Verrucomicrobium spinosum DSM 4136 = JCM 18804: one gene and its partner. The protein of the gene in region 1 binds, or shares a complex with, the protein of each later gene. Links are inferred from orthologs where the notes say so. Each region holds a gene or a part of one and is shown on either strand. Other genes may lie near its edges. The genes, in order: uvrA and mfd.

What was found.
Region 2: the proteins of uvrA (region 1) and mfd are in contact, whole or in part, in a crystal structure (PDB 4DFC), measured with the Escherichia coli proteins. The link is inferred for Verrucomicrobium spinosum DSM 4136 = JCM 18804 from one-to-one orthologs.

The regions. Positions count from the first base shown.
Region 1 is NZ_ABIZ01000001.1:3,901,850-3,916,154, reverse strand. Bases 4,031-7,535 are described here. They hold uvrA (excinuclease ABC subunit UvrA), read left to right. Parts: upstream 4,031-4,371; coding sequence 4,372-7,335; downstream 7,336-7,535. Other genes in these bases: VSP_RS15740 (protein kinase domain-containing protein), read left to right, coding at 7,395-7,535; VSP_RS15750 (RNA polymerase sigma factor), read right to left, coding at 4,031-4,247. In the rest of the region: VSP_RS15770 (MFS transporter), read right to left, coding at 1-333; VSP_RS15765 (golvesin C-terminal-like domain-containing protein), read left to right, coding at 414-1,070; VSP_RS15760 (Gfo/Idh/MocA family protein), read left to right, coding at 1,159-2,334; VSP_RS35705 (exopolysaccharide biosynthesis protein), read right to left, coding at 2,716-3,459; more of VSP_RS15750, read right to left, coding at 3,576-4,030; more of VSP_RS15740, read left to right, coding at 7,536-9,884; VSP_RS15735 (alpha/beta hydrolase), read right to left, coding at 9,901-10,707; VSP_RS35700 (SDR family oxidoreductase), read right to left, coding at 10,859-11,584; araD (L-arabinonate dehydratase), read left to right, coding at 11,696-13,426; VSP_RS15720 (dihydrodipicolinate synthase family protein), read left to right, coding at 13,493-14,305. UniProt on the Escherichia coli protein: The UvrABC repair system catalyzes the recognition and processing of DNA lesions. UvrA is an ATPase and a DNA-binding protein. A damage recognition complex composed of 2 UvrA and 2 UvrB subunits scans DNA for abnormalities.
Region 2 is NZ_ABIZ01000001.1:1,788,420-1,803,085, reverse strand. What follows is about bases 8,678-12,543. They hold mfd (transcription-repair coupling factor), read right to left. Parts: upstream 12,232-12,543; coding sequence 8,878-12,231; downstream 8,678-8,877. Other genes in these bases: VSP_RS34245 (sigma-54-dependent transcriptional regulator), read right to left, coding at 12,354-12,543; VSP_RS06930 (peptidylprolyl isomerase), read right to left, coding at 8,678-8,875. Also shown: VSP_RS06960 (hypothetical protein), read left to right, coding at 1-2,769; VSP_RS39000 (response regulator), read left to right, coding at 3,526-3,942; VSP_RS06945 (CPBP family intramembrane glutamic endopeptidase), read right to left, coding at 4,254-5,219; VSP_RS06940 (hypothetical protein), read right to left, coding at 5,318-6,235; VSP_RS06935 (sugar phosphate isomerase/epimerase family protein), read right to left, coding at 6,260-7,333; more of VSP_RS06930, read right to left, coding at 7,841-8,677; more of VSP_RS34245, read right to left, coding at 12,544-13,835; uppS (undecaprenyl pyrophosphate synthase), read right to left, coding at 13,967-14,666. UniProt on the Escherichia coli protein: Couples transcription and DNA repair by recognizing RNA polymerase (RNAP) stalled at DNA lesions. Mediates ATP-dependent release of RNAP and its truncated transcript from the DNA, and recruitment of nucleotide excision repair machinery to the damaged site.

The DNA of each region.
Region 1 (14,305 bases):
CAGGGCGTGGATCTGCGCGAGAGCCAATACCGAGCCAGGAGCCCAGCCATGCTGAATGCCGAAGAACAGCAGCCCGAGAAAGAAGATGGTACCCAGGCCGAGCAGACGCAGCACCCGCTCCGGGGCCATCCGCTGGTCCGCCAACGCCCCCACCGCCAAGGGTGACAGCAGCGCGGCAGAGGCGTTGCAGGCAAAGGTGTAGGGCACCAAGCTCTCCAGTCCGTGGGCCTTGAGCACACTGGGAAAGTTCACACTCCAGAGCCCCAAGGCGGCCGCGTTGAGTGCATAGAGGGCACACAAGCGCTTTGTTCCTGGAGCACCTTTTCCGAACATTCCCCTCCTTCATCGCTTTGCCCGGGCTTGCCTGCAATGCAAATTCTGCAAGCCGCCATCAACATTGGCGTATCGTTGGAGTGCCCCGCCCGAGACCTTCATCTCATCCCGCCACCCTGCGGCGCTGGCCCCTCACCCTCAGGGCGGGATCCCCGTTCCTGCTCCTGCTGGGCCTGAGCCATGCCGACCCGCCACCTCCCACCTTGAAACCCCACCCCAAGGCCGTGGCAAACATCCATGCTCCGGGCGAGGTGGATCGACCAGAGCTGGTGCCATTCATCGTGTCTGATCCCTCCAAACTCCCGGGCATCGTGGTGGATGAGACCGCCGCCGAACTGGTGGGCGACTGGCAGTACTCCACCCATACCCCACCCTTCATCGGCCTGGGCTACCTCCACGACATGAAGGCGGGCAAAGGCACCAAGTCCGTCACCTTCACCCCGGATCTGCCCAAGGCGGGTCGGTATGAGGTGCGAGTCGCCCATTGTTACAACGTCCGCCGTGCGACCAACACCCCGGTGACCATCCACCATGCCGGGGGTGACACCCTCGTTCGGATCAATCAGCAGGAAGAGCCAGCCCATGACCGGCTCTTTCGCAGTCTGGGCGTCTTTGAATTCACCGCAGGGAAGTCCGGCTTCGTACGGATCAGCACCGAGGGCACCGATCCCACCAAGGTGGTGGTGGCAGATGCCGTCCAGTTTCTTCCCGTCCCAGAGACCCCGCCCCGGCCATAAGCGCTTGGAGCTTGCCCGGAGTCCCTGAATCCGATTGAATCCCCGCCTCCCGACTGTCCCTCACTTTTTTCCTCGCTCCCTTCCACCCATGCCCCTTCCTCTGCATCACCTCCGCGCTGGCATCATTGGCACCGGTTTCATCGCCCCCGTCCATATCGAGGCCCTGAAACGCCTGGGCGTCCAGATCACCGCGATCAGCGGCTCCACCAAGGGCACCCGGGCTCTGGCGGATCAATGGGGTGTCCCCGAGGTGTACGGTGACTACGACTACCAGAGCCTGATCCACTCCCCCAATGTGGACGTCGTGCACATCACCTCTCCCAACCGCGTGCATGTGGAGCAGTCGCTGGCAGCTCTCGCCGCGGGCAAGCATGTGGTGTGTGAGAAACCCCTCGGCATGACCACGGAGGAGACCGCCAAAGTGGTGGCCGCCGCAGCCGCCAGCGATCGCGTCTTTGCCGTGAACTATCTCTGCCGCTTCTACCCGGCCATCCTCCAGATGCGCGCCATGGTGCAGCGCGGTGAGCTCGGCCGCATTATCCACGTGCAGGGGCATTTCTTTCAGGACTGGCTGCTCAAGGAGACGGACTACAACTGGCGTGTGCTCTCCAGCGAGGGCGGCAAACTGCGGGCCGTGGGCGACATCGGCACGCACTGGATCGACGCCGTTTCCTTTATCCTCGGGGCCCGGGCGGAGTCCGTCTTTGCCACACTGGAAACCTTTCACAAAACGCGCTACCGGCCCACCGGCGAGGTGCAGACCTTCACCTCCCAGGTCGATCCCGCCAATATGGTCCCGTATGAAGTGGATACCGAGGACTTCGGCAGCGTGCTGCTGAAGTTCGGCGACGCTGATCATGGTCATGTGTCCGGCACGCATGCGAACTGCGCCATCTCCCAGGTGGCCGCGGGCTGGAAGTGCAGCCTCTACATGGGCATCTACGGCACCAAAGGCAGCGTGCAGTGGGAGTTCCAGCAGCCCAACGAAATCCAGGCCGGGTATCGCGACCAACCCAATCAGGTTCTCACCCGTAACACCGCCGGATTCGACAAAGATGTGGCGAACTTCACCGACAACCCTGGCGGCCATGCCGAGGGCTTCCCGGATGGGCACAAAATGCACTACCGCGCCGTGTACGAGCACATTGCCAGTGGCAAGACCACTCCGGTGCTCTACGCCACCGCCGATGACGGCCACCATGAGGTGAAGCTCTGCGAGGCCATCCTGCAGAGCAGTGAGAAGCAGACATGGGTGGGGGTGTAACTGGTCGAAAAAGGTCGCTCCTCGGCTTGGCAGCTGGCGTTTGCAGCTGTTGATAGAAGATTCACGCCAACGGCGTGAGACAAAATGCCCCGGGGTCAGACCGCGAAGCCGTCGCCACCCCGGGGTAGCGATGCAAACTCAATAGAACTCCAAGGGAGTTCAACAAACGATCCACATCACCTGGAGGCAGTGTGTCAGGGTGGACCATTACCCCAGGGATGTCATCCTCACGCCCACTGCCTCTGACGGATCGACACCACCGGCTGAAGAAGGCCACTTGGAAGGACCAAGTGCCACAAGCTCGCGAAAACGGTGTCGAGCCACCGTACTCCAAGACGCTGGCGCGTTTCGAGACGCACCAGTCGATCTGCCACTCCGGTTCTAGGGGGCAACCCCCTGCTCCAGAATCTCTTCCAAGGCAGGCGTGAGAGGTTCCTCGGGATCGTAGATGCCGCTGAACCAGGATTCCAGCCAGCTGATCACCACGCCGCCGCCCAGGAAGATCGCACCAAAGAAGGCCAGGTTGATCAGAAACATGGCGAGACCACCGACGGCGAATTTGCCATCCCTTTCCAGCAAGGCTCCGGAGAGAAGGATCACAGGGACGGCTGGCAGCACATTGCTAAAGGGAATGGGCAGCGGCAGCAGGAGCAGACACCCACACGCGAAGATGATGGCACCGTACAAGTGCTGGAACACCGGTGGATCCACCAGCACCGACCACCGCACACGGAGCATCTTCTCCAGGCCACGCACCGCCTTCTGACTGGCCCCGAGGATGCGACCCGCCATCTTCGGGGAGAGCTCCACATTCAACACCCGGTCTGGCAGCCACGGTTCTTTCCTCAGCGCCAGACGCAGGCCAATGATGGCAATGACCGCGCCAAAGGGCGTAGAGAGCCCTAGCAGAGGTATGGGCATGCAGAAAGGCAGTGCCAGCAGGATCAGCAGCATCAGATAGGTGCCGCCATGCAGCACCTCAATGATGTCCCGCAGGCGGATGGACCGCTCCCCCATCGACAACAAGACCGCCCCGATCTGCTCCGACAGTGCCGGATGCTTCTTGGGTTGGGCGTCAGCAGACTCAGAGGCCGCCGGGATGCTTGGCAGGGGGGACGTGGGCATCACTTCTGAGGTGCCACACGCACGGACAGGTTGCCAACAGAATTATTCCCCCCAGCAGCCACCGCGTGTCACGATCCAGTCACGTCACCCGACAGAGAGCTGGTGAAATTTGCCGTTCAGGACTCGTCCAGAAAGGCTGACAGCTTCTCCTTGAGTTCGTTTCTTGCGCGGAAGAGCAGGCTCTTCACGGCCGAGAGAGACATGCCGAGGATCTCGCAGATCTCTTCATAGGGCATGTCCGCATCTTTGCGCAGGCTCACTGCCAGGCGTTGCTTTTCCGGCAGGCTTTGGATGGCACGGTCGATTGCGGTCTCCATTTCCCCCTGGGCGACCACATTGTCAGGATTCTGCCTGGGTGAGGTGGCATGCTCCCGATGGTGTTCCTCCTGATCCTCCTCCATGGAGACCTCCTTCTTCCGCCCACGACGCCGCATCTCATTGAAGACGAGATTCCGCGCAATCGTAAAGAGCCAGGTGGTGAATTTCGCACTGGGCTCGTAGCGGGCGGCGGAGCGCCACACTCGCACAAAGACCTGCTGCGCGATGTCGTGCGCATCGTCCATGTTGTTCAGCATCCGGGCCACGGTGCCGATCACGGCACGCTGATGCATCTCCACCAGTTGTTCAAAAGCCCGCATGTCTCCTTCCTTCACCCTGAGCATCAGTCGCACACTCTCCTCGTCCGCGGAGGCATCCACGGCAGGTTGGGGTGTTGCGGGTGTCGGAGTCCATTCCGGCATGTTCCAAGCTAGTAAGGCTGGGACGGTTCGCAAGGTCAGGGTGGACATGGACATCGTAAACACACGGTGTTTGAGAAGGTTGCGCCGATATTTCAGAACTTTTTGACCTCCCGCCCGGCACTGTGCCTTGATGCCGCCCCCCTTCCGGTGGATGTTGACAATCCCCTGCCCCATGAATTCCCGCCCTGTAGCAGAAAACATCATCCGCGTGCGGGGTGCCCGGCAGCACAACCTGCGCAATGTGGATGTGGACATCCCCCGAGGCCAGCTTGTGGTGCTCACCGGAGTCAGCGGTTCCGGCAAGTCCTCCCTGGCGTTCGATACACTCTACGCCGAGGGCCAGCGCCGCTATGTGCAGAGCCTCTCCGCCTATGCACGGCAGTTCCTGGACCAGCTCGACAAGCCGGATGTGGACTTCATTGACGGCCTGTCACCTGCCGTGGCCATCGAGCAGCGCACCGTGGCGCACAATCCCCGCTCCACGATCGCGACCGTCACTGAAATCTACGACTACCTGCGCGTCCTCTACGCAGCCGCCGGGCAGCCGCACGATCCCACCACGGGCGTGCGCCTGCGGAAAATGACCTCCGCCGAGATCGCCGAGGAGATCCTGACCCTGCCTGAAGGAACCCGGGCCATCGTCCTGGCACCCGCCGTCGATCACGAGAAAGGCGACTTCCGCGGCCTCTTTGAGAAACTACAGCGCCAGGGATTCGTCCGTGTGCGGCTGGATGGCGAGATCCTGGAGCTGGATGAGAAACTCCGCACACCCCGGGCCGAGCCCCATTCCATCGAGATCGTGGTGGATCGGCTCGTCATCCGGGAAGGCGTACGCACCCGCCTCATGGAGGCGCTCGAAACAGCGCTCAAATGGAACCCGCGAGAGGTGCGCTTTCTCACCGGTCCAGGCGAGGCCGGGGAGGTCCGCACCTTCACCACCGCCTATGCCAACCCCGAGACGGGGCTGGTGCTGGAAGACTTCACCCCCAAGCACTTCTCGTTCAACACCCACCTGGGAGCCTGTCCCGCCTGTGAAGGTGTGGGAGCCCTCATGGCGGCGGACCCGCATCTGCTCGTGCCAGACGAGTCCAAAACCCTGGCGGAAGGGGCGGTGAAGACATGGTGGACGCGGCAACCGCGTCTGAAAGCCCTGCATGACCGCGCCGTGGAGGGCCTGGCCGGACACTTCGGCGCCGATATGAACACGCCGTTTAAAAAACTACCGGCTGCCTTCAAGGAAGCCCTCTTCCAGGGTACGGGCAAAACAGCCGTACCCACTGGCTGGAAGCTCGATGGGAACAAACGCAGTCTGGCCAAACCTTTTGAAGGCCTGGTACCGCAGGTGGAGCGCATGTACGCAGAGACCAGGACGGACAAGCTGCGGTCCATGCTGGCTCGTTTCATGAACCCGCTGCCGTGCAAGACCTGTCAAGGCCGCCGCCTGCGCCCGGAGGTGCTGGCCGTACTGCTGGGTACCGCAGCCACGACACCGCGGCCCCAGCTCAACATTCATGACATCACCCGCTTGGCCATCCGCGATGCGATCCCCTGGGTGAGAGAACTGGTGCTGACCGATCTACAGCGCACCTACTGCGAGGAACTTCAAAAGGAGATCCTCAAGCGTCTGGACTTCCTGGATCAAGTGGGCCTCGGCTATCTTTCACTGGATCGGGAGAGCGGCAGCCTCTCCGGCGGCGAGGCCCAGCGCATCCGCCTGGCCACTCAGATAGGGGCCGGTCTCGCGGGCGTCCTCTATGTGTTGGATGAGCCCAGCATCGGCCTCCACCCGGCCGACAACGAGCGCCTCATCGGCACGCTCAAGCGTCTGCGGGATCTGGGCAACTCCGTGCTCGTTGTCGAGCATGATGAGGACACCATGCGGGCCGCGGACTGGATCATCGAGCTGGGTCCCGGTGCCGGGCCGCTGGGAGGCCGTATCATCGCAGAGGGCACCCCCGCCCAGGTCATGCGGAATGAGCACTCCACCACAGGAGCCTATCTGGACCACCGCATCTCCATTCCGGTGCCCCGCACCCGCATCCCCTGGCGCGGATCGCAGAAACAACTCCTCGTGGATGAATCCGCCTCCCATCGGGACGAGCCAGACTGCATCACCATCCACGGTGCCCGGGAGCACAATCTGCGGAACGTCACCGTCTCCTTCCCCCTCGGCAGTTTCGTTTGCGTGACCGGCCCCTCCGGCAGCGGGAAGTCCTCCCTGGTAGATGCCATTCTGCGGCGCGCCCTCATGCGGCACTTCTACAACGCCAAGGACGAGCCCGGTGAGCATGACCATCTCTCCGGGCTGCATGGCGTGGACAAGGTGGTGGTCATCGACCAGTCTCCCATCGGCCGCAGTCCGCGCTCCAACCCCGCCACCTATGCCGGGGCCTTCACGCCCATCCGGGATCTCTTTGCCCAGCTCCCCTCCGCCCGGGTTCGCGGGTATGACTCCAGCCGCTTCAGCTTCAACGTCGCCGGGGGCCGTTGTGAGAAGTGTGGCGGAGATGGTGTGCTCACGATTGACATGCACTTCCTCAGCGACGTGCAGGTCACGTGCGATCAGTGTCAGGGCCGCCGTTACAATGCAGAGACCCTGGAGATCACCTACAAAGGGCGCAGCATCTCCGAGGTGCTGGAGATGACCGTGGCCGAGGCCTGCCGCTTCTTTGACCGTCAGCCCAACATCTTCCCCAAGCTGCATGCGCTGGAACAGGTCGGTCTGGGCTATGTGAAGCTCGGCCAGAGCGGGGCCACCCTCTCTGGCGGCGAAGCCCAGCGCGTGAAACTCGCCGCAGAACTGGCGAAAAAAGCCACCGGGCGCACCCTCTACCTGCTGGATGAGCCCACCACTGGACTCCACTTTGCGGATATTCAGACGCTGCTGGGAGTGCTCACAAAACTCCGCGACGCGGGCAACACCCTCATCGTCATCGAGCACAATCTGGACGTCATCAAGTGTGCCGACTGGGTCATCGACCTCGGCCCCGGTGGGGGCAGTGAGGGCGGCATGATCGTGGCTGAAGGCACCCCGGAAAAGCTGGCCGCCAACAAGGCCAGCCCCACCGGGAGATTTCTTCGTCAGGTGCTAACACCCGCCCCCACCAGCAAGTCCAGCAAATCCTCCACGGTGTAACCGCCATAGCCACAAAGGCTGAGTAGAAGACACACGCGCCTTCACCCACTGCCATCGCTATGAACGTCACCCGAACCCAGTCGCAGCAGCATCTCAATCCAGGCCATGCCCCCCAGCAGGACCAGCCGGGCGGCATCAAGATCAGCCCTAATGGCACGGCCCGCGCCTCCCAGCAGACCGTAGTGGACAGCATCAACACCCGCCTGGGCGGGGACCGAGTCTCCACCGAAAATCTGCTGAGCCGCGTGGGCATCAAGACCGCGATCGGCCGGGCCTCCCGCTATGCGAATCTCAAGGACGGGGTACTGCGCCTGGCCCTCCGGATCAACAACCATCTCGCCCCAGATCCTGCGATCGGCAGCAATCACAAGGCCGCCATCCGACTGGGGGAACAATACCACCAGCTCAAGTCCCAGGGCGCTCCAGACACGGAGCTTCTTCCAGTATTGAACCAGCTAAAGGTCAAGTTGGAGATCATTCAACAGCATCGCGGGGGCGAAGGTCATGGCGATGCCGGCCCCGTCGCGGAGATGATCCGGTTCGTGGAAAGTGAGATCCAGACCCTGCCCTGCAGGCACCTCGAAGAGGCTGACCGGCTTGCCGTGATGTTGCAAGAACAGGAGCATGAAGGTGCCCCCGTTGAGCACAGGGTGGAAACCCTCCGCTCCCTGAAGCTGCACCTGGAGGGCGCCAATCCTCAGGGCACCAACAACGAGCTCAACCTCCGCCTAGCCGAGGCCCACCGGCAACTCGTGCCGTTGGAGAACTACCAACCTCTGGACAAGCAACTCCAGGATGCGGGTGGCCGCCTTCGACCCACGCATGTGGAAAGGGGCGATGAGTTTGCCACGGCCAAGCAGGAGATCTTCTTTGCAAAACTCGGTGAGGATCCTGACCGCATGAACGCCCAGGGCGGAATCAACCAGGAGATCCAGAGCTTCTCTCGCGACCGGCTCAAGCACGTCACCACACACGAGCGCACCGGTTTTGACTCCGCCGCAGAGGCCTTCCGCCAGCAATCACATCAAGTGACACCGCACACTGATGTGGTGCTTGGCCAGGACGCGCCTCCCCTATTGGAAGAATCCAGCTTCAAGCATGTTTCACGGGAGACCCTTCAGTCGGACACCTTCCAGAGCCTGGGACGACTCCTTCAGGAAGCCGTCGCCAATCGCGACGATGACGCACTTGAACATCTCTCCAAGACGCTGGGTGAACTCATGGCCCGGGACCTTCGTCAGCTGACGGAGGATCAGCAACTCGGCTTCATCACCTCCAAAGGACCCACCTTCAAACAAGACCTGCACCGCGCGCTCGCCACCACCCTTGGCGACGGGCGGGATGCTCTGGGAGCCTCATTTGACACGGCCCCATATCGGGTGCAGCTCTTCATCAACAAGGCCTACACAGCCGCGGTGAGCCAGCTCTCCAATCACATGGTGGATCCGGAGACTTGCGTGCTCAACGGCCGCATTTATCATCGCGTTGACTACTTGAACCACGGGGACCTCGGCATCGTGGACCTCTACGAAGCCCGCTGGACGGAAGTCGAGGACGGGAAGGAGGTGGAGAAGACAGAACGCATCGTGCTGAAGTACCCCACCATCGCGAACATGCCGATGCTGGATGAGGAGACCGCCCAGCCCTTCTTTGAGATCTCCGCCCGGGAGGCGCGCAGCCACCAGCTCGCCCATGGTGCGGGCCATCCCAACATTGTGGGGTACAAAGGAGCCTTTCTCTCCCCCAACGGGCTTGTCTTCCTGGCCATGGAACTGGCCCCCGGGGGAGACGTCGCCAAGGTCGGCACCCGCATCACGGAGGCCGAGGACCGCGGCCACATCACCCCAGAGTCCGCCAACCTCGCCCGGTTGACCCTGCTGCGCGACATGCTGCAAGGCATGCAACACGTTCAGGAGACCCGAGGCATGCTGCACCTCGACATCAAGCCGGAAAACTTCCTGGTGGGTGAGGACGGTCGCGCCAAGGTGGCCGACTTCGGATTCTCCCTCCAGGGCACCTCGCAGCGATTCCAGGGGAAGCCCATCGATAACACCCTGCACCTGGCACCGGAGGTCCTAGCGTCGTCCCGTGCCATTGAGTCCGGAGCACCCTTGCCCGGCGAGGAGGAAGGCTTCGTGGTCACCGGAAAGTCTGACACCTGGGCTCTGGGCATCACCGCTTTCCAGCTCTTCCATGGCAATCAGCACCTCTTTGCGACCTTGAGCAAGGAGGACCCCAACTATCAGCAGCAGGTGTACAATGAAGTTTTGCAGTTCGGCACCGATTCTGACCATACCGCCCGCCCCCTGGGCACCGATGGCTCGGGCAATCTTCTCGGTCTGGGTGTCGGCACGTTGGACCGGCTCATCAACCAGATGCTCCATCCCGATCCCCAGCTGCGCCCCTCCATCACCGATCTCCTTCAGCACCCTCTGTTTAAGGAACCCGGGATCGGCAGCCCTGAGGTGCGGAATCTGATCCAAGTGCTCAACCGACCGGAGAGCTCACCAGAAGAGATTCGAACCGCCTCACTTGAGGTCGGGATCTAGGTGCAACTGGAACTTTTCACCTGACCAAACCGCCAAAAAAACGCAGCGTCTCCGCCAGATGGGTGCTCCAGTACCGCCAGGTGTGTCCACCGGGATACTCCTGGTAGTGGTGCGGGATGCCCTCGTCCCGCAGGGTCTCATGAAGTTTCCGGTTGTGCGAGATCAAAGGGTCGTCCGTGCCACAGTCAAAGCGCAACGCGGGCAGGTGAGCCCGGTTCATCCGGATCGCTTCCGCCACACAAGTCACCTCACCCGGCTTCAGCTTGACCTCGTGCAATGGCTCTTCCACAAACTCCTGCGTCTGCCGATAGTCGGTGATGCTGCTGTGTGCACTTATTCCACGAAACCTTTTGGAATTCAGGGCCCCCAGCCGCATCGCTCCGTAGCCACCCATGGAGAGTCCCGCGATGAACTGAGGCGCCCCCTCCACCTGAGGTGCCAACAGGGCGGCCACCGCTGGCACCTCATCGACGATCCAGGAGGCATAGTCCGCCTCCTGGTGCGCCAGATAGCCTGAGCCATCGCCCCAGAGTCCATCTGAGGGCATGGCGAGCATCATGGGTGGCACCTCATCCCGGCTCACCAGCCTCTGGAGCACCCGGTGGGCCCCGCCCTTCAGCGCCCAGGCCCAATGACTGCCATACACGCCATGCAGCAGAATCACGAGAGGGAGGCTCTTGGGCATGTACCCCTGTGGGGTAAAGAGGGCCACATCCGCACGTCGTTTTAGAGCGTTGCTTTTCACAGTGGCAAAGCGCAGCCCCGGGCCGGTGAAAGCCGGGTCTGAGAACTCCACGGTGCGAAATGGGGAGGGTGCGGTCATGCGATTCTGCCGCCTCCCTAGCAGAGCTTCCGCTCTCAATTAGGAATATTCGCCCGGCTGCGGCTCAATGAGCAGAATCTACAGGCGAAAGGGTTAGATATTACCTCGCACCTTTAATGTTGCATGCTGCATGCAGTTAAAAATCTCGAACCTAGGGCTGAACTGAAAAGTCCGAATCCGCCATCGCCCGCAGCACGAGTTCCCGCGGCACGCACCAGTCATCCATTTCCAGCATCTTGAGGGTAGCCTCCGCCACCTGAGCGGGGCTCAGGAACTTCTCCACGGGGGCCTTGCGATCTGAGGCCCCGTCCCAAAATGCGGTATCCACACCGCCGGGCAGCAGAGCCGTTACCCGAATGCCGTGAGCACCGGCCTCCTCCTGCATACCTTGGGTGAAGCCACGTACGCCCCACTTTGCGGCGCAGTACACGGTCTCAGAGGGGATGCCGCGCAAGCTGGCAGTCGAGATGATATTCACGATGTGCCCCCGCCGCGCCGGAATCATCCGCCGCAGAGCCTCCTGGGAGCCCAGGATCGTGCCCTTCAGGTTCACATCCAGCATGAGGTCGATTTCGGCCTCAGTGTAGTCAGTGATCCACCGATGCCGGGCCAGGCCAGCATTGTTGATCCACACATCCACGGCACCGTACGCCAACTGTGCCCTTCTCCCGGCCTCCGCCACAGACTCCGCCTGCCTCACATCACACACCACGGGAAGCACCGCTGCCCCCAGATTGGCAGCGGCCAACTCCAGTGCGGCGGCATCCATATCCGCCATCACCACCTTGGCCCCTTTTTCCACCAGCGCCTTGCACAGAGCCAGACCGATGCCTCGCGCCGCTCCGGTGACCACACATGACTTTGACTCCAGTACCATGCGGCCCTGTTTACATGCAGCGGAAGGATCGTGGCAAGCTTGAAGCGTCAGTCAGCGTTTGGTTTTTCCGGTCGTTTGACTCGCCCGCCGTTCCCGCCATCCTCCATCCCCATGCCCACCCGTCGTACTCCTGATCAGCTCCGCTCCTACCGTTGGTTTGGCCCCAATGATCTCCGCTCCTTTGGCCACCGCTCCCGGGCCAGACAGCTCGGATTGGGACCGGAAGACTGGCAGGGCAAGCCGGTGATCGCCATCCTCAATACCTGGTCGGAGATCAATCCCTGCCATTTGCACTTCAAGGTGCTGGCAGAAAACGTCAAAAAGGGGGTCCTCCAGGCTGGCGGCATGCCGATCGAGATTCCCGTGCTCTCGCTCAGCGAGAACTTCATGAAGCCCACCACCATGCTCTATCGCAACCTCCTGGCGATGGAAGCAGAGGAGGTGCTGCGCTGCCATCCGGTGGACGGGGCCGTGCTCCTGGGTGCCTGTGACAAGACGACCCCCGCCCTCATCATGGGAGCGCTCAGTGCTGACATGCCCTTTATTTTCGTGCCGGGTGGCCCCATGCTGCGCGGCCAATGGCGCGATCAGACTCTGGGCAGCGGCACCGATGCCTGGAAGTACTGGGCCGAGCTGCGTGCGGGCAACATTACCCAGGACGACTGGTGTGAGATCGAAGACGGCATCGCCCGTTCCCACGGTCACTGCATGACCATGGGCACCGCCGCCACCATGACGGCCATCACCGAGACCCTTGGACTCTCCCTGCCAGGAGCCTCCAGCATCCCCGCCAGCGACGCCCGCCACTGGCGCATGGCCGCCGCCTCCGGGCGCCAGATCGTGGAGAACGCCTGGAACGACCTCAACCCCGCCAAGTTCCTGACCAAGGAAGCCTTCCACAACGCCATCGTGGCGGATATGGCCGTGGGAGGGAGCACCAATGCCATCGTGCATCTCATCGCCATGGCCGGTCGCGCCGGCATCAAGCTGCCGCTGAGTGAATTCGATGCCGTCTCCCGCATCACCCCGCGTCTGGCCGACCTGCGGCCGGCCGGCCGCTTCCTCATGGAGGATTTCTACTTTGCTGGGGGCCTGCCCGCCCTGTTAAACCAGCTCACCGACATCCTGAATCCAGGGTGCCTCACAGTAAATGGCAAGACGCTGGGGGAAAACGTGGCCGATGCCGTGATCCACAATACAGAGGTGATCAGGCCACGTGATCAGGCCCTGTCACCCGAGGGCGGAACCGCTGTGCTTACCGGGAATCTCTGCCCTGATGGAGCCGTGATCAAACACAGCGCCATGGAGCAACGCTTCTGGACGCACTCCGGACCGGCGGTCGTGTTCAAGGACTACGAAGACCTCGCCGCCCGGTTGGACGATCCCGACCTGCCCATCACCGCCGATTCCGTGATGGTGCTCCAGAGCGCCGGCCCGGTGGGCGCACCCGGCATGCCGGAGTGGGGCATGCTCCCGCTGCCCAAAAAATTGCTCGAGGCAGGCGTACGCGATGTGCTGCGCCTCAGCGATGCCCGCATGAGTGGCACCAGCTACGGTGCTTGCATCCTCCATGTCGCCCCAGAGAGCGCCGTGGGCGGTCCATTAGCCTTCGTGCGGGACGGGGACATCATCTCCCTGAACGTGCCTGATCGCACCCTGACCCTGGAGGTGAGCGATGAGGAACTGGCCGCCCGCCGAGCAGAATGGCAGGCACCGAAGCGCAAGGTGGATCGAGGGTACCTCCACCTCTTCCTCAACGAGGTGACCCAGGCCAACGAAGGCTGCGACTTCCGTTTCCTCCACCACACGGGCACGCCGACCCCGGAGCCCCGCATCCACTAGCAGTCCACTTTTGCTCATTGCGCCCCACCGCAATCATCTCCAACCTAGCACCCCTGTTTCTTTCCCATGCAAACCACGTTCACGCCTTCTGACCTTCAGCGCTCCGTCATCTCCGTGCCCCCGCTCTGTCGGGACGCCAACTTCAAAGTGAGCGCAGCCGAGAACACCAAACTCATCCGCCACATCGAGAACGGCGGCGTGGATATCTTTCTGTATGGCGGCAACGCCAACTTCTACAACATCTCTCTGGGCGAATACGAGGAAGTGCTCGACCAGCTGGCCGAGGTTGCTGGAGCCAACTCCCTCATCATCCCCGCTGTGGGGCCCTACTTTGGCACCATGATGGATCAGGCCGCCATCCTGGCGCGCAAGCAGTTCCCCACCGCGATGATCCTCCCCACCACCGCCGTCTCCAAGCCCGATGGCGTGCGCGCCGCAGTTCTGCGGTTCGTGGAAAAATTTGGCCGCCCGGCCGTGCTCTACGTGAAGGACGAAGGCTACGTGACCGTGGATGTGGTGAAGTCCCTCGTGGAAGCCGGAGCGATCTCCTGGATCAAGTACGCCGTGGTGCGTGACAACCCCGCCGTAGATCCCCTCCTTGAGGCCATCTCCAATGAGGTGCCTCGCGAACTCCTGGTCAGCGGCATCGGGGAGCAGCCAGCCATCATTCACTGGACCAAGTTCGGCGTGCACGCCTACACCGCCGGCTGCGTCTGCGTCGCTCCGAACCGCTCCCAGCAGATGCTGGAGGCCCTGAAGGCGGGCGACATTGAAAAGGCGGAGACCATTCGCAAGGGCTTCCTCGCGCTGGAAGACCTCCGCAACGGTTACAACCCCATCCAGGTGCTTCATCACGCGGTGGACCTCGCGGGCATTGCC
Region 2 (14,666 bases), 2.1 Mb from region 1 along the record:
CCCGTGGCCCTGGCGGCGTGCCTGGCCGTTCCGCATGCTCCCTGGGTGACGGAGGCTCAGGCGCAGGGTCACCTGCTGTCTCGTTCCTACCCCGGAGCGCCCGTGCCGGATCCGCTGGAATTTCTCCTGCCCGGAGACCCGGTGGATGAAAAGAAGATGCGCCTGAGTATGGCGATGCTGCGGGTGCCAGCGGTGGAGTTCGCCAAAGCGCTGGAGCAGGATCATGAGGCAGGCAGCCTCTCGTGGCATCGCTGGCTCCTTCAGGCGAAGGCTGCGGGGAAGCTCGTGCTAGTGGAGAGCTTCCGGGCGGAGGCCGGGCCGCGGGAGGCCTTCAAGTCCGGCTATCAGCGTCCCCAGCACTACATCCGCCAAGGAGAGTCTTCTCAACTTTGGTCGCGGATCATGCAGGAGAATGCCCCCCAGCTCAATCCGGAGATCTGGGACAGGATGCTGGACAACCTGGACCAATCCCCGGTGGGCTCAATCGCCACGGGCGAAATGACCTTGGAGCCCGATCAAGGCGGCGTTGAGATCAAACTCAACGTCACCTGCGCCGCCCGGCCCGTGAAGCGGCCGTCGCCAGCCTGGGTGCACCCCCATTTCCCCGCGCCCAAACTCCTCTTTCCCACTTGGGAGTTTCAGGGCCACCTGCTTGCCCCCTTGAGCGAGCCCTTTCTGCTGGCCGCCCAGATGGAACCGCTCGCCACTGCGGGTGAGCCGGATACCGAGACGAGCCCAACGCACGTGTGGGTCTTGTTTGGCAAACTGACGCTGTCACCCGATGTGGCAGAGCGGACTGGAGACGCCCCTCCGCTGGAAACAGCGGCAGGAGCCTGGCAAGCCTGGTCCTTGGACCTGCCAGCACAGGCCGCTCAGGGCTGGCTGCGGACCCGCCGTTCTGATGCGGACGACGGCCTGAGGCTGCGGCAGTGGCTGGCCAAGGCACAACCCGGAGGCGAAGTCCGGCTCCGATCAGTGATGAGCGGGTCCTCCACTCTGGGCAAATCCAGCCGCCTCACAGACAACAACGATCTCTTTGTCCGGAGTGTGGTGAAATGGAATGACTCCACCGGGTTCGAGCCCACACACAATGACCGCATTTTCCGTCCCTGTGAGGCGGAGGACGACGAGTTCAGCCGCCGCTACGAGTTAAACTTGCAAACCTCCGGCATAGTCCTCCCTCCCGGTGGCGGCATCCCTTGGCAACTCGCCCTGTTGGGCCATTCCCAGCCCTCTGCTCCCCTGGTGTGGAGGCGGTGGAAGCACGCGATGGAAGGAACGGAGCAGGACGAAGGCAACCTGGAGCTGGCCGACGCCCCCTACCGCGAGGAGGAGGGCTTCTCGCTGGAGACTCTGTCGGCATTCCCGCCTGGGAAAGCGGTGCTCCTCAGCACCAGCCAACAGGGGAAGCGGATGCTGGCCACGTTTGCGCGGGTGATGGACGGCACCCCACCGCCTCAGGCACCGCAATCGCCCGCGACAGAACCGCCGCGGACACCCGTGATTCGCGATCCCTTTGGTCCCGACAATGGCCCCGCAGCAGCCCCGCCTCTTCTTCACACCACCGTCTGGCAGATCGACACGCCGCTGGACTGGATGGTGAAAGCCCTGGCCCTGGCCCCCGATCAGGCCGGCAGCCTGGCCAACCAACTCCTGGGCGCCACCCAACAGGGTCAGGCCACGGTGGTGGCAATGAACACGCGCCGCCAGATCGCAGACAACACCTCACGATGGAATGCGACCCAACCCGTGAACTTTTACGGCGGTCCCTATGTGAACACCGCCCCGCATGCCAAAGGCATCTACTTCAACATGCGCCACCTGGAGCAGATGGCGACGGGGGCAAAGGAACGGATGGACATCACCGTGGATGCGCAGTCAGGTCTGGCGGTGGTGAATGCCGAGCTGATCGCCATCGGGACGCCCGCCTGGCGACACTGGGGCATCTGGCAGCCCTCAGTTTCAGGAACCAACGCCGCCAATTCCGGAATCAGGCGCCCAGCCTTCCCCACCGATCTGCTCCACCTGAGCGCAAAGCTCCCGCCCAGGCAGCCGCAGGTGGTCGCCGTGTCCACAGCGCCGGATGCCACCACTCCGGGTGCAACGGGATCCCGTCTGCGCTGGTGGGTCATAGGAGTGAACAAGGAGGATCAGCCCGCTCTCGTGCAGCCCGTCGAGCCCCCGGCACCCGCCCGCAGTTCCCTGGTCCAGGCCGTGATCCTGCCCCTGCCCAAATCGGAAACCATCCCCGGTGACAGCAGGGCCCTGGCGGAGCGACTGCTGGCGGAGGCCGCCGCCGGCACCCGGGCCGTGCTGGATGTGTCCACCGTGCTGCGACTGGGCACCCGGGACTACACCGCGACCCTCACCTCCGGCACCGACTACTACTTCACCAACGGCCGCACCCATCCCTACACGGAGGATCAAGCCGCCCTCATCAACGCCCCAGCCGTGATGCCACCGGACTCCGAGTACGACGATCAGATCAACCTGCAGAACCGGATCGTGGGCACCCGCCTCGAAGTGAACGAGGAAAAGTGGACGCTCACCCGCGACCTGTCCCCTCCCCAAGTGGTGACCGACACCTTTCAAAACGTGCGCTACGAGTTCCCCTGGCAGGAAGAGGAAACTACCAAACGCACCGCTGTCTCCGTGCAACGGCCCATCTTCAAGGTCCTCACGAAAGAAGGGACCCTCCCCGCACCAGGGCACCCCGTCGTGGTGCGGCTCACGGAGGAAATCGTGGTCGTGGTGAGGGTGGGGGCTTAGTGCTTAGTGCTTGGTGCGGCGAGGGGTGCGGGGTGCATGGCTGGCTCATTGAGGTTCCAGTTGGTGAGATCACAGGTTCCAAAAGGACCGAAGGTCCGGACTCGTTGCAGCCATGGGCGACTGCCCAAGCGTCTGGAGTTGTTTCGGGCTTTCAGCCCTCCACTTGCACCCCAAGGAGGTGCTACGAGGACGAGCGACGACTTGCTTCCCTGATGGCAGAGGTCCCGTATGCGAGACGGCTCAGAAAAGCTTCTCACTGGCTGAAGCCCAATGCCATCAGGGAAAAAGGTTGGGCAGAGCGATCAACGCCGTTGCATGATGAAACTGAGGACCAACGGTCCGGTGTCATACCAGCCTGGGGCAGCGCCCCAGGTTAGGGGTTGAAAGAGAATCGGAGGGCTGAAGGCCCGGCCTCATCCATCCTGCCCACGACGAGCATCCCTGAATGACCCCGGGCCTACAGCCCTCAACCTCTAAAACCAACGCCAACCTTGGGCGTTGCCCAAGGCTGCTATCATGCCGGGCTTTCAGCCCTCAGCTCGTTCGCCAAAGGCGAATCATCGACCTCACCAGCTTTTCCCTGATGGCATTGGGCTGAATCCAGGACACAGCCCTATCGCCCGCGCCTGCGCCGCCCCAAGAACCAAGAACCAAGAACCAAGAACCAAGAACCAAGCACTAAGCACTTTCCTTCCCCTCAATTGAGTGGCAATGAAGGGGTTGTGCAGATCCAACAGGGGCCTACGATAGGGTATCATGAAGCCTGTCACCCCCGAGGATAGCCTTCGCATTTTTATTGTGGAGGACCAAGAAGCCATCCTCAGGCTCTTGTCGTTTTACTTGAGGGCCAAGGGTCACACCGTGGTTTCGGCCTGTGACATGGACCATGCCCGGAGGACCTTCCCTGAAGGTAAATGGGACCTGCTGATCTGCGACAAACATCTCCCTGACGGAGACGGATGGGACCTGCTCTTCGTGGGCCCACACGCCCCTGCCCCACCGTATCGCGTGGCCATGAGCGGGGCCGCCACGGATCGCGATGTCGAAAGCGCCCTCATCGACGGATGTCACCACCTGCCCAAGCCCTTTGGGCTTGAACAACTCGACTCCATTCTGGAAGCCGCCATCTTCCATCGGGCGGGTCATGCTGCGGCCCCGGCAGGGGACCATTGAGGCTGACAAAAGGGACCACTTCTCGACTGCCCTCAAGAGACCGAACCTCAACCCCGTACCAGAGACAGGACTCGAACCTGCACTTGTTTCCAAACCAGATCCTAAGTCTGGCGCGTCTACCAATTCCGCCACTCTGGCGTACGGGAATAAGAGCGGCGATTTAAGGGGCTACCTGCGGATGTGGCAACGGGTTTTTGCGGATCTTTTGCCGCCTGCGGCGGAGACACAAGACGGGAAGACGAAAGACACAAGACCTGAGCCGCCAGTGGCTTGCCGTTCCGCCACTGGAGACGACCCCGCCGAACCAAGCACTAAGCACCAAGCACCTTCTCCTCCTTCTTCCGCGAGGCGATCCAGACGGCCACCATGCCGGTGGAGAAGATGATGAGGAGCGGTACGATGCCCACTACGGGGCTGACGATGGCGCGGCAGGTGTTCCGCACCAGCCAGGGGTCGAGTTCCCCGTTGCGGAGGATCCGGGTGGTGAAGACCAGGCTGCTGAAGTACTTCATGCCAAAGACCCAGCCGGCGTGAAGGCCGATGCTGTACCAGAGCCCGCCACTGCCGAGCCGGGCGCGCCCCAGGGCCCAGCCGACGGCGGCCAGCACCAGGAACTCGCCCACGACATTCTGCCAGAGGCCAAAGCCCCGGAAGAGCTGGGTGATGACCCAGAAGCCGCTGAACCAGGTGACCTGATCATTGGGCAGCGCTCCATCCAGCGGAGGCTTGAGGAAGTGCAGGATGGAAAAGAAGGCGGTGGTCCAGAACAGGCCGGAACGGCTCCCCAAGGAGCGGCAGAGAATGACCAGGATGACCCCGCGAAAGAGGAACTCCTCCAGAATGCCGACCGTGAGCCCGGAGGCAAGGGCGGAGCCAAAGTCCAGATAGTCTGGCGCTGGCTTGAGCCGGGAGACTCCGAAGGTGAGACACACCCAGGCCAGCACGCCCACGGAGAGGAGCGCGACCAGGAAGGTGGTGCCAAACTGCCTGATGCCGCGGGCAAAGGGCACATTGCCCACGATCTCGCGGAACGGCATGTGCAACGCTTTGAGCAAGAAGGGCAGCCCGATCAGGGCCGCCAGCAGTGCGGCTCGATTGAAATAGCTGGGGAACTCCTTCTCCCCCAAGAGCTGGGCCACCCCACCCTGCGGGTCGGCGGAGATGACGGCCTGGGCGGGAAAAAACAACGCGGGCGTGAGCAGGGCACCCAGCAGCAGCACCAGCAACACAAAGCCGCTGATGATGAGAAGGTCACGATGCTTCGAGGAAGAGGGCATCTGTGCTGGTAGCCCGGAGTTGCGGTCGGCGCAAGGCTCTGGCCGGGATCGGTGGTCCCGCGTGGGGGGGGGCGACACCGCCCTGCTGAAGCACCGCATCACCGCGCGCCCGCCGCCTTCACCGCCCGGGCCAGATCCACATTGGCCTCCAGCAACTCCTGGGGCACCTTGTCCAGCGCATACGTCTCCTGCCCGCCAATGCGGTTGATGATGACGTTCTTGCCGCTGATGGAGAAGGAAAAAGTGGTGGGGCGGCTCGCATCACTGACGGCCGCGGCGGCGATGGATCCGGCGGATGCCCCCAGGTCCTCCGCCTTGAAGCCCAACAAGGGGGCCATGCGGGGATTCGTCCGGGCCAGTTCCCTGCGCGGGGCGTCGGGGAGTTTTTTCAGATCGTCCAGTGGCACGGTGGAGAAGCCTCCGTCATGCATGAGCTTGATCTCCTGGTCTTTCACAGCAGACATCCGCACGTTCTTGTAGGTCTTGCCCGCGATTTCCAGCACCTGCACATAGTCCGCCCTGGCATTCGCATGCTGGCGCTGAAACTCCTGCAGCGGCATCCAACGACCGGCCACCACCACATTGCCCTGGCGGTGCTTGTCCAAGGCTGCAACGATCTGGCCGATGAGCGGCTGCATCAGGGCCACCGCTTTGGGATACCGCCGGGCGGTCTCCCGGGCGTCCGCTGCGATTTTCTCCAGCCCCTGCCAGTCCTCCTCACTCACCAGGGTCAGTTGACCGTAGCTCGGGTACGGCACCATCTTGCGCAGCACCGGTGGCTGGAGTTGTTTAGACGAACCATCTGCAAAAGTGAAGGTGCTGGTCATGCCAAACGTCTCCACAGACACAAACTCGTGCGCCGTGGCAAACTCGTCCCCGCTGCTGGCGGAACTGCCAATGACCACCACGCCCCCCTTGGCCGGGATGGGGGCAGCGGCGAGATTCAGCGATCCCAGACATACGACAGCCGCCACCAGAGCGGCACTCCAGGAAAGGTGGGGGCGGGTGGTCTTCATGCGGGGTAGGGTTGCCTTTGACGGCTAGCGGGCACCGCCGTTCACACCGGCTCCATAGGTGCGCAGAGCCGCCACACTGCGCTCGAACTCGCCCTTCTGGTAGGCGATGTCTGCTTCCTTGTTGGGGGCCTTGAAGGGGGGGATGGGCTTCCCTTTCCTGGCCAGGGCTTCAAACGCCGCCAGATCTTCTGACGGCATTTTCTCATAGCCCAGCTCTTTCAGGAACTCTGGCTTCTTGAAGGGCAGTGGTTTGGCAAAGCCGGAGATGGTCTCGATGTTGAGCGGGACGCCCGGGCAAAGCTCGGCAAACCGTTTGGTGTACGCTTTGAAGTCCACGATGCCTTCACCGATGGCCGTCCACTGCACCGTCGCGCCATTTTCGCTCTCCCAGATCATGGAATCGCGCACGCTGGAGCAGTTCACATAGGGCCCGAGCACCTCCAGGTGCCGCAGCGGATCCTCCATCACCCAGGTGGCGTTGCCGGGGTCAATATTGGCCCCCACCCAGTCTTTCCCGGCGGCCTCGATCAGCGCCTTCAGTTCGTGGGACTGCATGTCTCCCGCATGGTTTTCGATCGAGATGCGGATGCCCGCTTCATGAGCCCGGCTCTTGCAGGCCTGGAACACCTTCAGCAGCGATTCGATATGCCGCTGAATGCCGCCATCCCCCTTGCGGTCGTCATTGCTGCCCAGGTAGCAGCGCGCCACCGGAGAGCCCAACGCTTTGGCCACGCGAATGCAGAGGGCGAGATGCTCCTCCGCGGTGCCAAAGGTGTCCTTGAATCGTGCGGAGGTGGGGCAGACGCTTGAGGTCCCCACGTACAAGGCCAATCCTGCGCGGTCTGCCTGCTCCTTCAGCCCTTTCAGATACGCGTCCTCGAAGCTCTCAAACGGCAGGAGTTCCGAGAGGAACAGGGTGTCCACCTTCTGAGATCCGGCATACTCGATGAACTGAGGAGCCTTCCACCCGGTTGACCGCACCGCAAAGTGGTCCAGGCCGATCCGGACCTTGAGCGGCCCACCTTGAGCGAAGGTGGATACGCCAGGCAGCGTGGCGGCAGCAGCAGCGGAGGTTTGAAGGAAGCAGCGGCGGTTCATGGCCGCACATCTCACCGGAACTGCCCCGCTTTGGCAACTGAATTCCGCCCGCTCTGCGGGAGACAGAAGACTGAAAGACTCAAGACAAAAGACCCGGGGGCGCTCGTGGCAGGTAGTGAGGCTCCCTACAGCGGCAAGAACCGAACAAGTGTGGACAGCGCGGTGGGGAAGTTGGATGCCGGAGGCATCCCAGCTATGAGCCGGGGGTTGAGCGCAGCGATACCCCCGGGGGGGCCATAGTAGGGATTCACCCCGGAGGAGTGACAGCAACGGGAGCCGGCTGATGGACGTCGCTGGCATCCACTCCGGGACACCCATCCGCTCCGCATAGCAGGGGTGCACCCTCCCGGCGACATCCACCTCGCCGCGAACTTCAAAGAGTTGTTTCATACGGCGCTCTCGTCATTGCTCCGGCTCGCTCACTCCACCACAAAAAAGAGCCTCGTCCCAAGCGGAACGAGGCTCTGAAAAATAAACTTGCGGGAGGCAGGGCCCTTTTGGGTCAGCTTAGGGCTGCACCAGATCGGACTGCTTGCTCAACCAGGCCAGGAAGCCTTTGCGCACGGAGTCTGGCTGGATGATGGCCTTGCTGGCCAGACCGGACAACCAACGGTTGACGGCGTTGCGGCCCTGTTCGCTCTGGATGAATTTTTCGATCTGCGGGCGGACCTTTTCCAGCGGCTCCATGTTGCCGGGCTGCTTGGCTTCGCAGTAGATGATCATGTAGTTGCCGCCGATCTCCACCACGCGGCTGACTCCGCCCACTTTGAGGGCAAAGGCCACCTCCGCGATCTCGCGGCTCAGCGTGGCACGCTCCTGCAGGCCCCAGTCACCGCCGGACTCGGCACGGCTGTCCTGGGAGTAGGTCTTGGCCAGATTCGCAAAGTCCGAACCGTTTGTCACTTTGCCGCGGATCTCTTCGGCGAGTTTCTTCTGGGATTCAGGAGAGGCACCGACATTGCCGATCGGATACTTGGGGATCGTGATGGTGCTGAACTTGATGTAGTCCTTGTCGCGGAACTTGTCGGCGTTCTTGCGGTAGAACTCCTCCACCTGCGCGGGTGTGGGGGGAGCCAGATCCTTGGTCTGGCGGGCACGCAACACGGAGACGACCATCATCTTCTGGCGCTGTTCGCGGAACTTCTTGAGCGTCATGCCGGTTTTGGCCAGCTCCATGAGGAACTTCTCGCGGTTGCCTTCGAAGTTGTCGCGCACGATGCCGTTGATGTCGTCATCGATGTACTGGGGCTTGATGGAGCCACCGAGTTTGTCGAACTCTGAGAGGACCAGCTGGCGCTCGATCAGCGCGTAGAGCGCGCCTTCACGGAGCTGGGCAAGCCGGGCGGTCTGCTCATTGGGGTCACGCACGGTCATGCGGATGAGCTGCTCCTGAGCTTCCACCGCCTCCTTCACTTCAGATTTGGTGACGACCTTGCCGTTCACCACCACCGCGATGCCGTTGGAGCTTTGGGCCACGGCAGAGCTCACGGCAGACAGGGTGAGCGCCAGGGTCAGGCTCAATAAGAGGGGACGGTACTTCATGATCAAAAACTTCTCAGCAGGTGGAAAGACTCGCGCAATTGTAGGGTTGGGTCATTCGCTGTCAAACGGGGAAACTTGCCGCTCAGCAGGACATATTGACCATTTCGGGTAAGCATGAGCTTGCCCTCTTTGACCTCCACTGCGGAAATGCTGGCATGTGCAGCAGCAAGCTTGATGCCAGCGCAGACGAGGAGGTTCTCCACAGCGGGAGGAGGCGGGCCGTACTGGTCGCGCCAGTTGCGCTCCAGGGTATCCAGCTCCTTGCGGGTCAACACCTCCCCCAGCAGGCGATAGGCGGTGATGCGGGAGCGGGCGTCCTCGATGTAGCTCTGGGGAATGAAGCAGGGGATGCGCCACTCGTTGGCGGTGACCAGCTTCTGGCGATCAGGCGGCCGGTGGGCCGTGGCGGCGGTCACCCGTTTTTGGGGAGTGCCATCCGCCTCCTGGAGCCACTGCGCCTCACTCATGCACAGGAAGTCCACACGCAGGCTCACCTCCATGGGCGGAGGGGTGCGGCGGCCCTGGAGGCGGGCGGTGGCGGACTTCAACATCTGGCAATATAGATCAAAGCCGATCGCAAAAATGTGCCCACTTTGCTCTGTTCCGAGCAAATTGCCCGCTCCGCGAATTTCCAGATCCCGCATGGCGATTTTGAACCCGCTGCCGAGTGCGGTGTACTGCTTGATGGCGGTCACCCGTTTTCGCGCGTCGCCCACGGTCATGAGGTCGCGGGGCAGCATGAGGTAGGCATGGGCCCGCTCGCCCCCGCGTCCCACCCGGCCGCGCAACTGATAGAGGTCCGCCAGGCCAAACCGGTCCGCGCGGTCGATGATGATGGTGTTGGCGTTGGGGATGTCCACCCCGCTCTCGATGATGGTCGTGCAGAGCAGCACATCCGCCTCCCCGGCGATGAAGCGGCGCATCACGTCCTCCAGCAGGGTCTCATCCATCTGGCCATGGCCGATGACGACCCGGGCCTTGGGCGACAGGGCCTCCAGCTTGGCCTTCATCTTCTCCATGTCCATCACCCGGTTGTGGAGGAAGAAGACCTGCCCGCCCCGCTCGATCTCCTTGTTGATCGCATCACGAATGATCCGCTCGTCATAGCCGCACACGCTCGTCTGCACAGCGTGCCGGTTGGGCGGCGGGGTGTCCAGGGTGGACATGTCCCGCATGCCCACGAGACCCAGGTACAGCGTGCGGGGAATGGGGGTCGCACTGAGCGTGAGCACATCCACCAAGCGGAAGAGCTGCTTGAACCGCTCCTTGTGTTTCACGCCGAAGCGCTGCTCCTCATCAATGACCGCCAGCCCCAACTGCTTGAACTGCACATCCTTGGAAATCACGCGGTGGGTACCCACCACGATGTCCACCGTCCCGTCCTTCACTCCTTTGAGAATCTCCTTCTCCCGTTTCGCCGGGGTCAGGCGGCTGAGCATCTCCACCGTCACGGGATAGTCAGACATGCGCTCCTTGAAGGTGGCCAGGTGCTGCTGGGCCAGCACGGTCGTCGGCACCAGCACGGCCACTTGCTTCCCCCCCATCACCGCCTTGAAGGCCGCCCGGATCGCCACCTCGGTCTTGCCAAAGCCCACATCCCCGCAGAGCAGGCGGTCCATGGGCTTCTCCTGCTCCATGTCGCGCTTGATCTCGGCGATGGATTTCAACTGATCCGGCGTCTCCCGGTAGAGGAAGGATTGCTCGAACTCCACCTGCCACTTGGTATCGGGCGGGTGGGCATGGCCCTTCAGCGTCTGGCGCTGCGCCGCGATGCTGAGCATGCCGGCGGCAAACTCTTCCACGCTCTTCTCCGCCTGGGCCCGGGTCTTCACCCAGCGGGCGTCTCCCAGCTTGTTGAGCGTGGGAGCCCTGCTCCCCACCCCGACATAACGGGAAACCAGATGAGCCTGGGACACGGGGACGAAGACCTTCGCATCCTCCGCGTACCGGATGACCATCACCTCCTCACGGCGGGCGCCTTCACGCACTTCTATGCCGCCATACTTCCCGATCCCGTAGTCCAGATGAACTACCAGATCCCCCTCCCGCAACTCCCGCAGGTGGTCCCGCGCCTGCCTCAGCACCTGGGCCTCATCCAGCTTGGAGCCGCGGAAACGGCGCGTGTTCTGGTAGCGACCGAAGACCTCTGCGCCGGTCAAGACAGCCAGCTTGGCGGCAGGGATGACAAACCCCCGGTGCAGCAGGCCCAGGGCAAGCTCCAGGTCGTGTTTCTGCAACCACTCCCCTCCCACCAGCTCCTCAAAGCGCTCCCGCTCCCCGGGATTGTGGAAGAACATGACCACCCGCCACTTCTGCTTGCGCCAGTCCTCCACCTGCCTGGTGAACTGCTCACGACGGGCCTCCTGCACCACGAAGTCCCCCGCGTGGAAGACCCCCAGGGGATTCTCGAAGATGGCCGTGGAAAAGTCCTCCTCAGCCAGGTCAGCACGCGCCCCGGAGGTGATGGTAACGGTTGCGGGTGACAGCGTCTCCACCTCCAGGGCGATCACCGCATCCTGCTCCTGAATGAACTGCCGCACCGTGGTCGTCTCCCCAGTCGTGTCCGCAGAGTGCAACAGCAACTGCATGCGCTGAAAGCGTTGCACCGAGGTCTGGGTGTGGATGTCGAAACTTCTGAGCGACTCAAGCTCATCGTCAAAAAACTCCATCCGCAGCGGCTCCTCCGCCTGCCAGGAGAAGACATCCACAATGCCGCCGCGCCGGGCTACCTGGCCACGCTCAGTCACCACTGGCACCCTCTCGTACCCCGCGCTCCCCAGATCCTGCAGGAGGGCCTCCACATCCAGCTTCATGCCGGTCTGGAGGGACATCTTGCCCGCCTCCAGCTCGTGCAGCGCCGGCACCTCCTCATCCAGACTGTCCGCGCATATCACCAGCACCCGTGGTTGACCTTCGTCGCCACCCGTGGCCTCCCCACTGTCGCCAGGCCGGGCTTTGCCCTTGCCATGCCCCTTTCCAGCCATGGACTCGGAAAAGCGCGTCAGGGCCGTGATTCGCTCCGCCAGCGCATCGGGGTCTGGCAACCCTGCGGCATCTCCCATCTGGGAAAGCCTGGGGAAGAACAACGCTGGCAAACCCCAGACCCTCAACTCCCCCTGAACTTGCTCCTGCACGCGGGCATCTGGGCAGACCACCCACAACCGCCGCTTGGGCAGAGCCTGGGCCGCGAGCGCCGTGGCGAAGGGCCAGGCTTCTTTGGCCACATGGTCCAGAATGATCCCGCCACTCTTCAGCGCCTTCCAAACGGTCCCGAAAGGTTTGGCCCCATGGGCCACCTTCACCAGGCTTTCCGCCAGGTGGTGCTCGTCCACATGCAGCTCTTTTTCCTTGGCCATGAACACAATGGAGCAGAACCTGCTGGCGGGGAAAGCCGCGCAGATTCTGCTGCTAAATCGATAAACCTGAGGCGCAACGACTGCAACCGTCCGGCGTGCCCGACCAGACTCCTTTCACCCGGCTAGGAAGCCTTGCGGGCTTTGGCCGCTTTGGGGTCAGCGGGCTTGAGATCCGGCTTCTTTTCGTCCCCCAGCTTCACGTCGGACTTGGCCAGCGTGATCGCTGGGATGCCGAGCAGCTTGGCGGCCTCATCCAAATCCTGATGGCAGTTGCGCAACGCCATCTTCTTCAGTTCGCGGTCCAGCCAGGGGATCAGCTCAAAGTCCGGCAGGGCCTGGGCACCGTGCAGCAGGGACTGCAGGGCGTCCTGCATGCGCATCAGCGTGTGGATGGGTGTCGCGATCCGCTGGGTATTGCTCCCCAGCGGGATGTCACTGGGCAGGAGCACGTCTGTGTTGCAGAGGGCACAGGCGCGTTGAAGCGTATTTTCCAGCTCACGAACGTTGCCCGGCCAGTCATAGGCCTCAAGCAATGCCAGGGCATCTTCACTGAACCGCATCTGCGGGGTGCGCTTGCGCGCGGCCATCTTCTGAAGGAAGAACTCTGCGAGAATCCGAACGTCTTCACGGCGCTCACGAAGCGGCGGAATGTGGATGCGCACCACATTGAGGCGGTAGAAGAGGTCCTCACGGAAGCTGCCTTCCGTGACTTCCTTTTCCAGATCTTTGTTGGTGGCAGCCAGCACCCGGACGTCCGTCTTCAGGGTGGAGTTGCCGCCCACGCGGCTGAATTCGCCCTCCTGAAGCACGCGCAGCAGCTTGCTCTGCACGGTCAGAGGCATGTCACCGATCTCATCCAGGAAAAGGGTGCCGCCGTCACATTGCTCAAAGCGTCCCATGCGCTGGGCGACGGCTCCGGTGAAGGAACCCTTCTCGTGACCAAAAAGCTCGCTCTCCAGCAGGTTGTCAGGAATGGCGGTGACGTTGATCGCCACAAACTCCTTTTGCGTGCGTGGACTGAACTTGTGCACGGCCCGCGCCACCAGCTCCTTGCCGCAGCCGCTCTCGCCGGTGATCATCACCGCGGCATCCGAGCGGGACACGCGACCGATGAGCTTGAAAACCTCCTGCATGGGCCCGCTGCGCCCAATGATCGTTTCCTGAATGCTCTCCGAGGAAACCGGCTGGGCGCTGGCGAGCGTGACCTTTCTGGCCTCCACCGCACGCAGGGCGCTCTCCACAATGGAGCGCAGGTCGTAAGGCATCTGTTCCTTACGCAAAAAATCATACGCACCGAGGCGCATGGATTCAATGACGGCGCTCGTCCCTGCCAGCCCGCTGAAGAGCAGCACCATGGCATTGGGATCCTGCTGGCGCAGGCGCTTGAGCAACTCAATGCCGCTCATCTGCGGCAGGCGGGCTTCGCTCAACACCAGATCCGCCCGCTGCTTCATATAGGCTGCGAGCGCCTCTTCCCCACGCTCGAAACTCTCGATCGTCACATTGGGGGACTTGAGGTGTGATACAGCCCAAGCAAGAAAGTCTGTGTCCGGATCCACGATGAACAGCCGCGTGGATTCGGGAGGAGTGTCGTTGGTCAGCATCGGAAAGGCACTTTCACACAATTGAGGAGATGCGCAAAGGTTACGTTCCTTTCTGCAACGCAGACGCAGTGTCAAGCGAAGGCAGAATGACTCTGACCTGATGATGACTAGCCGATTGGCTAGTTGGCCGGTCAGGATACTCCCCCAAAGCGCCGCTGCCGCCTGCCAAAGTCCCTCACCGCCTCCACCAACTGCTCCCGCCGGAAGTCAGGCCAGAGCGTCTGGGTGATGTAGAACTCCGTGTAGCTAAGCTGCCAGAGAAGGAAGTTGGAGAGACGCATCTCCCCGCTGGTGCGGATGAGCAGATCCGGATCAGGATAGTACCGGGTGTACAGATGCTTGCTGAACACTTCCGCATCGATCATCCCCTTGTCGAGGTGGCCTTTCTCCACGCTGTCGATCAGGCTCTTGATGCCATCAATGATCTCCTCACGGGAGCCATAGCTGAGGGCAAAAATCAAAGTCAGGCCAGTGTTGCCGGAAGTGACCTCAATGGACTTGTGAAGCTGGTCCTGGCAGGACTGGGGAAGATCGTGCAACCGACCGATGGCCTGAAGGCGCACATTTTTCTTCACCATGTCCGGCGTCTTCTGTTTCAGGAAGCGCTCGAGCATTTTCATGAGCGAGTCCACCTCGCTCTTGGGCCGTTTCCAGTTCTCGGTGGAAAACGCGTACAGCGTGAGAAACTCAATGCCCAGATCGCCACAGGACTCGACGGCTGCCTGCACGGACTCCGCACCGCGGCGATGCCCCTCAGTGCGCGGCAGGCCCCGCTCCTTGGCCCAACGGCCGTTGCCATCCATGATGATGGCAACGTGGCGGGGGATGACG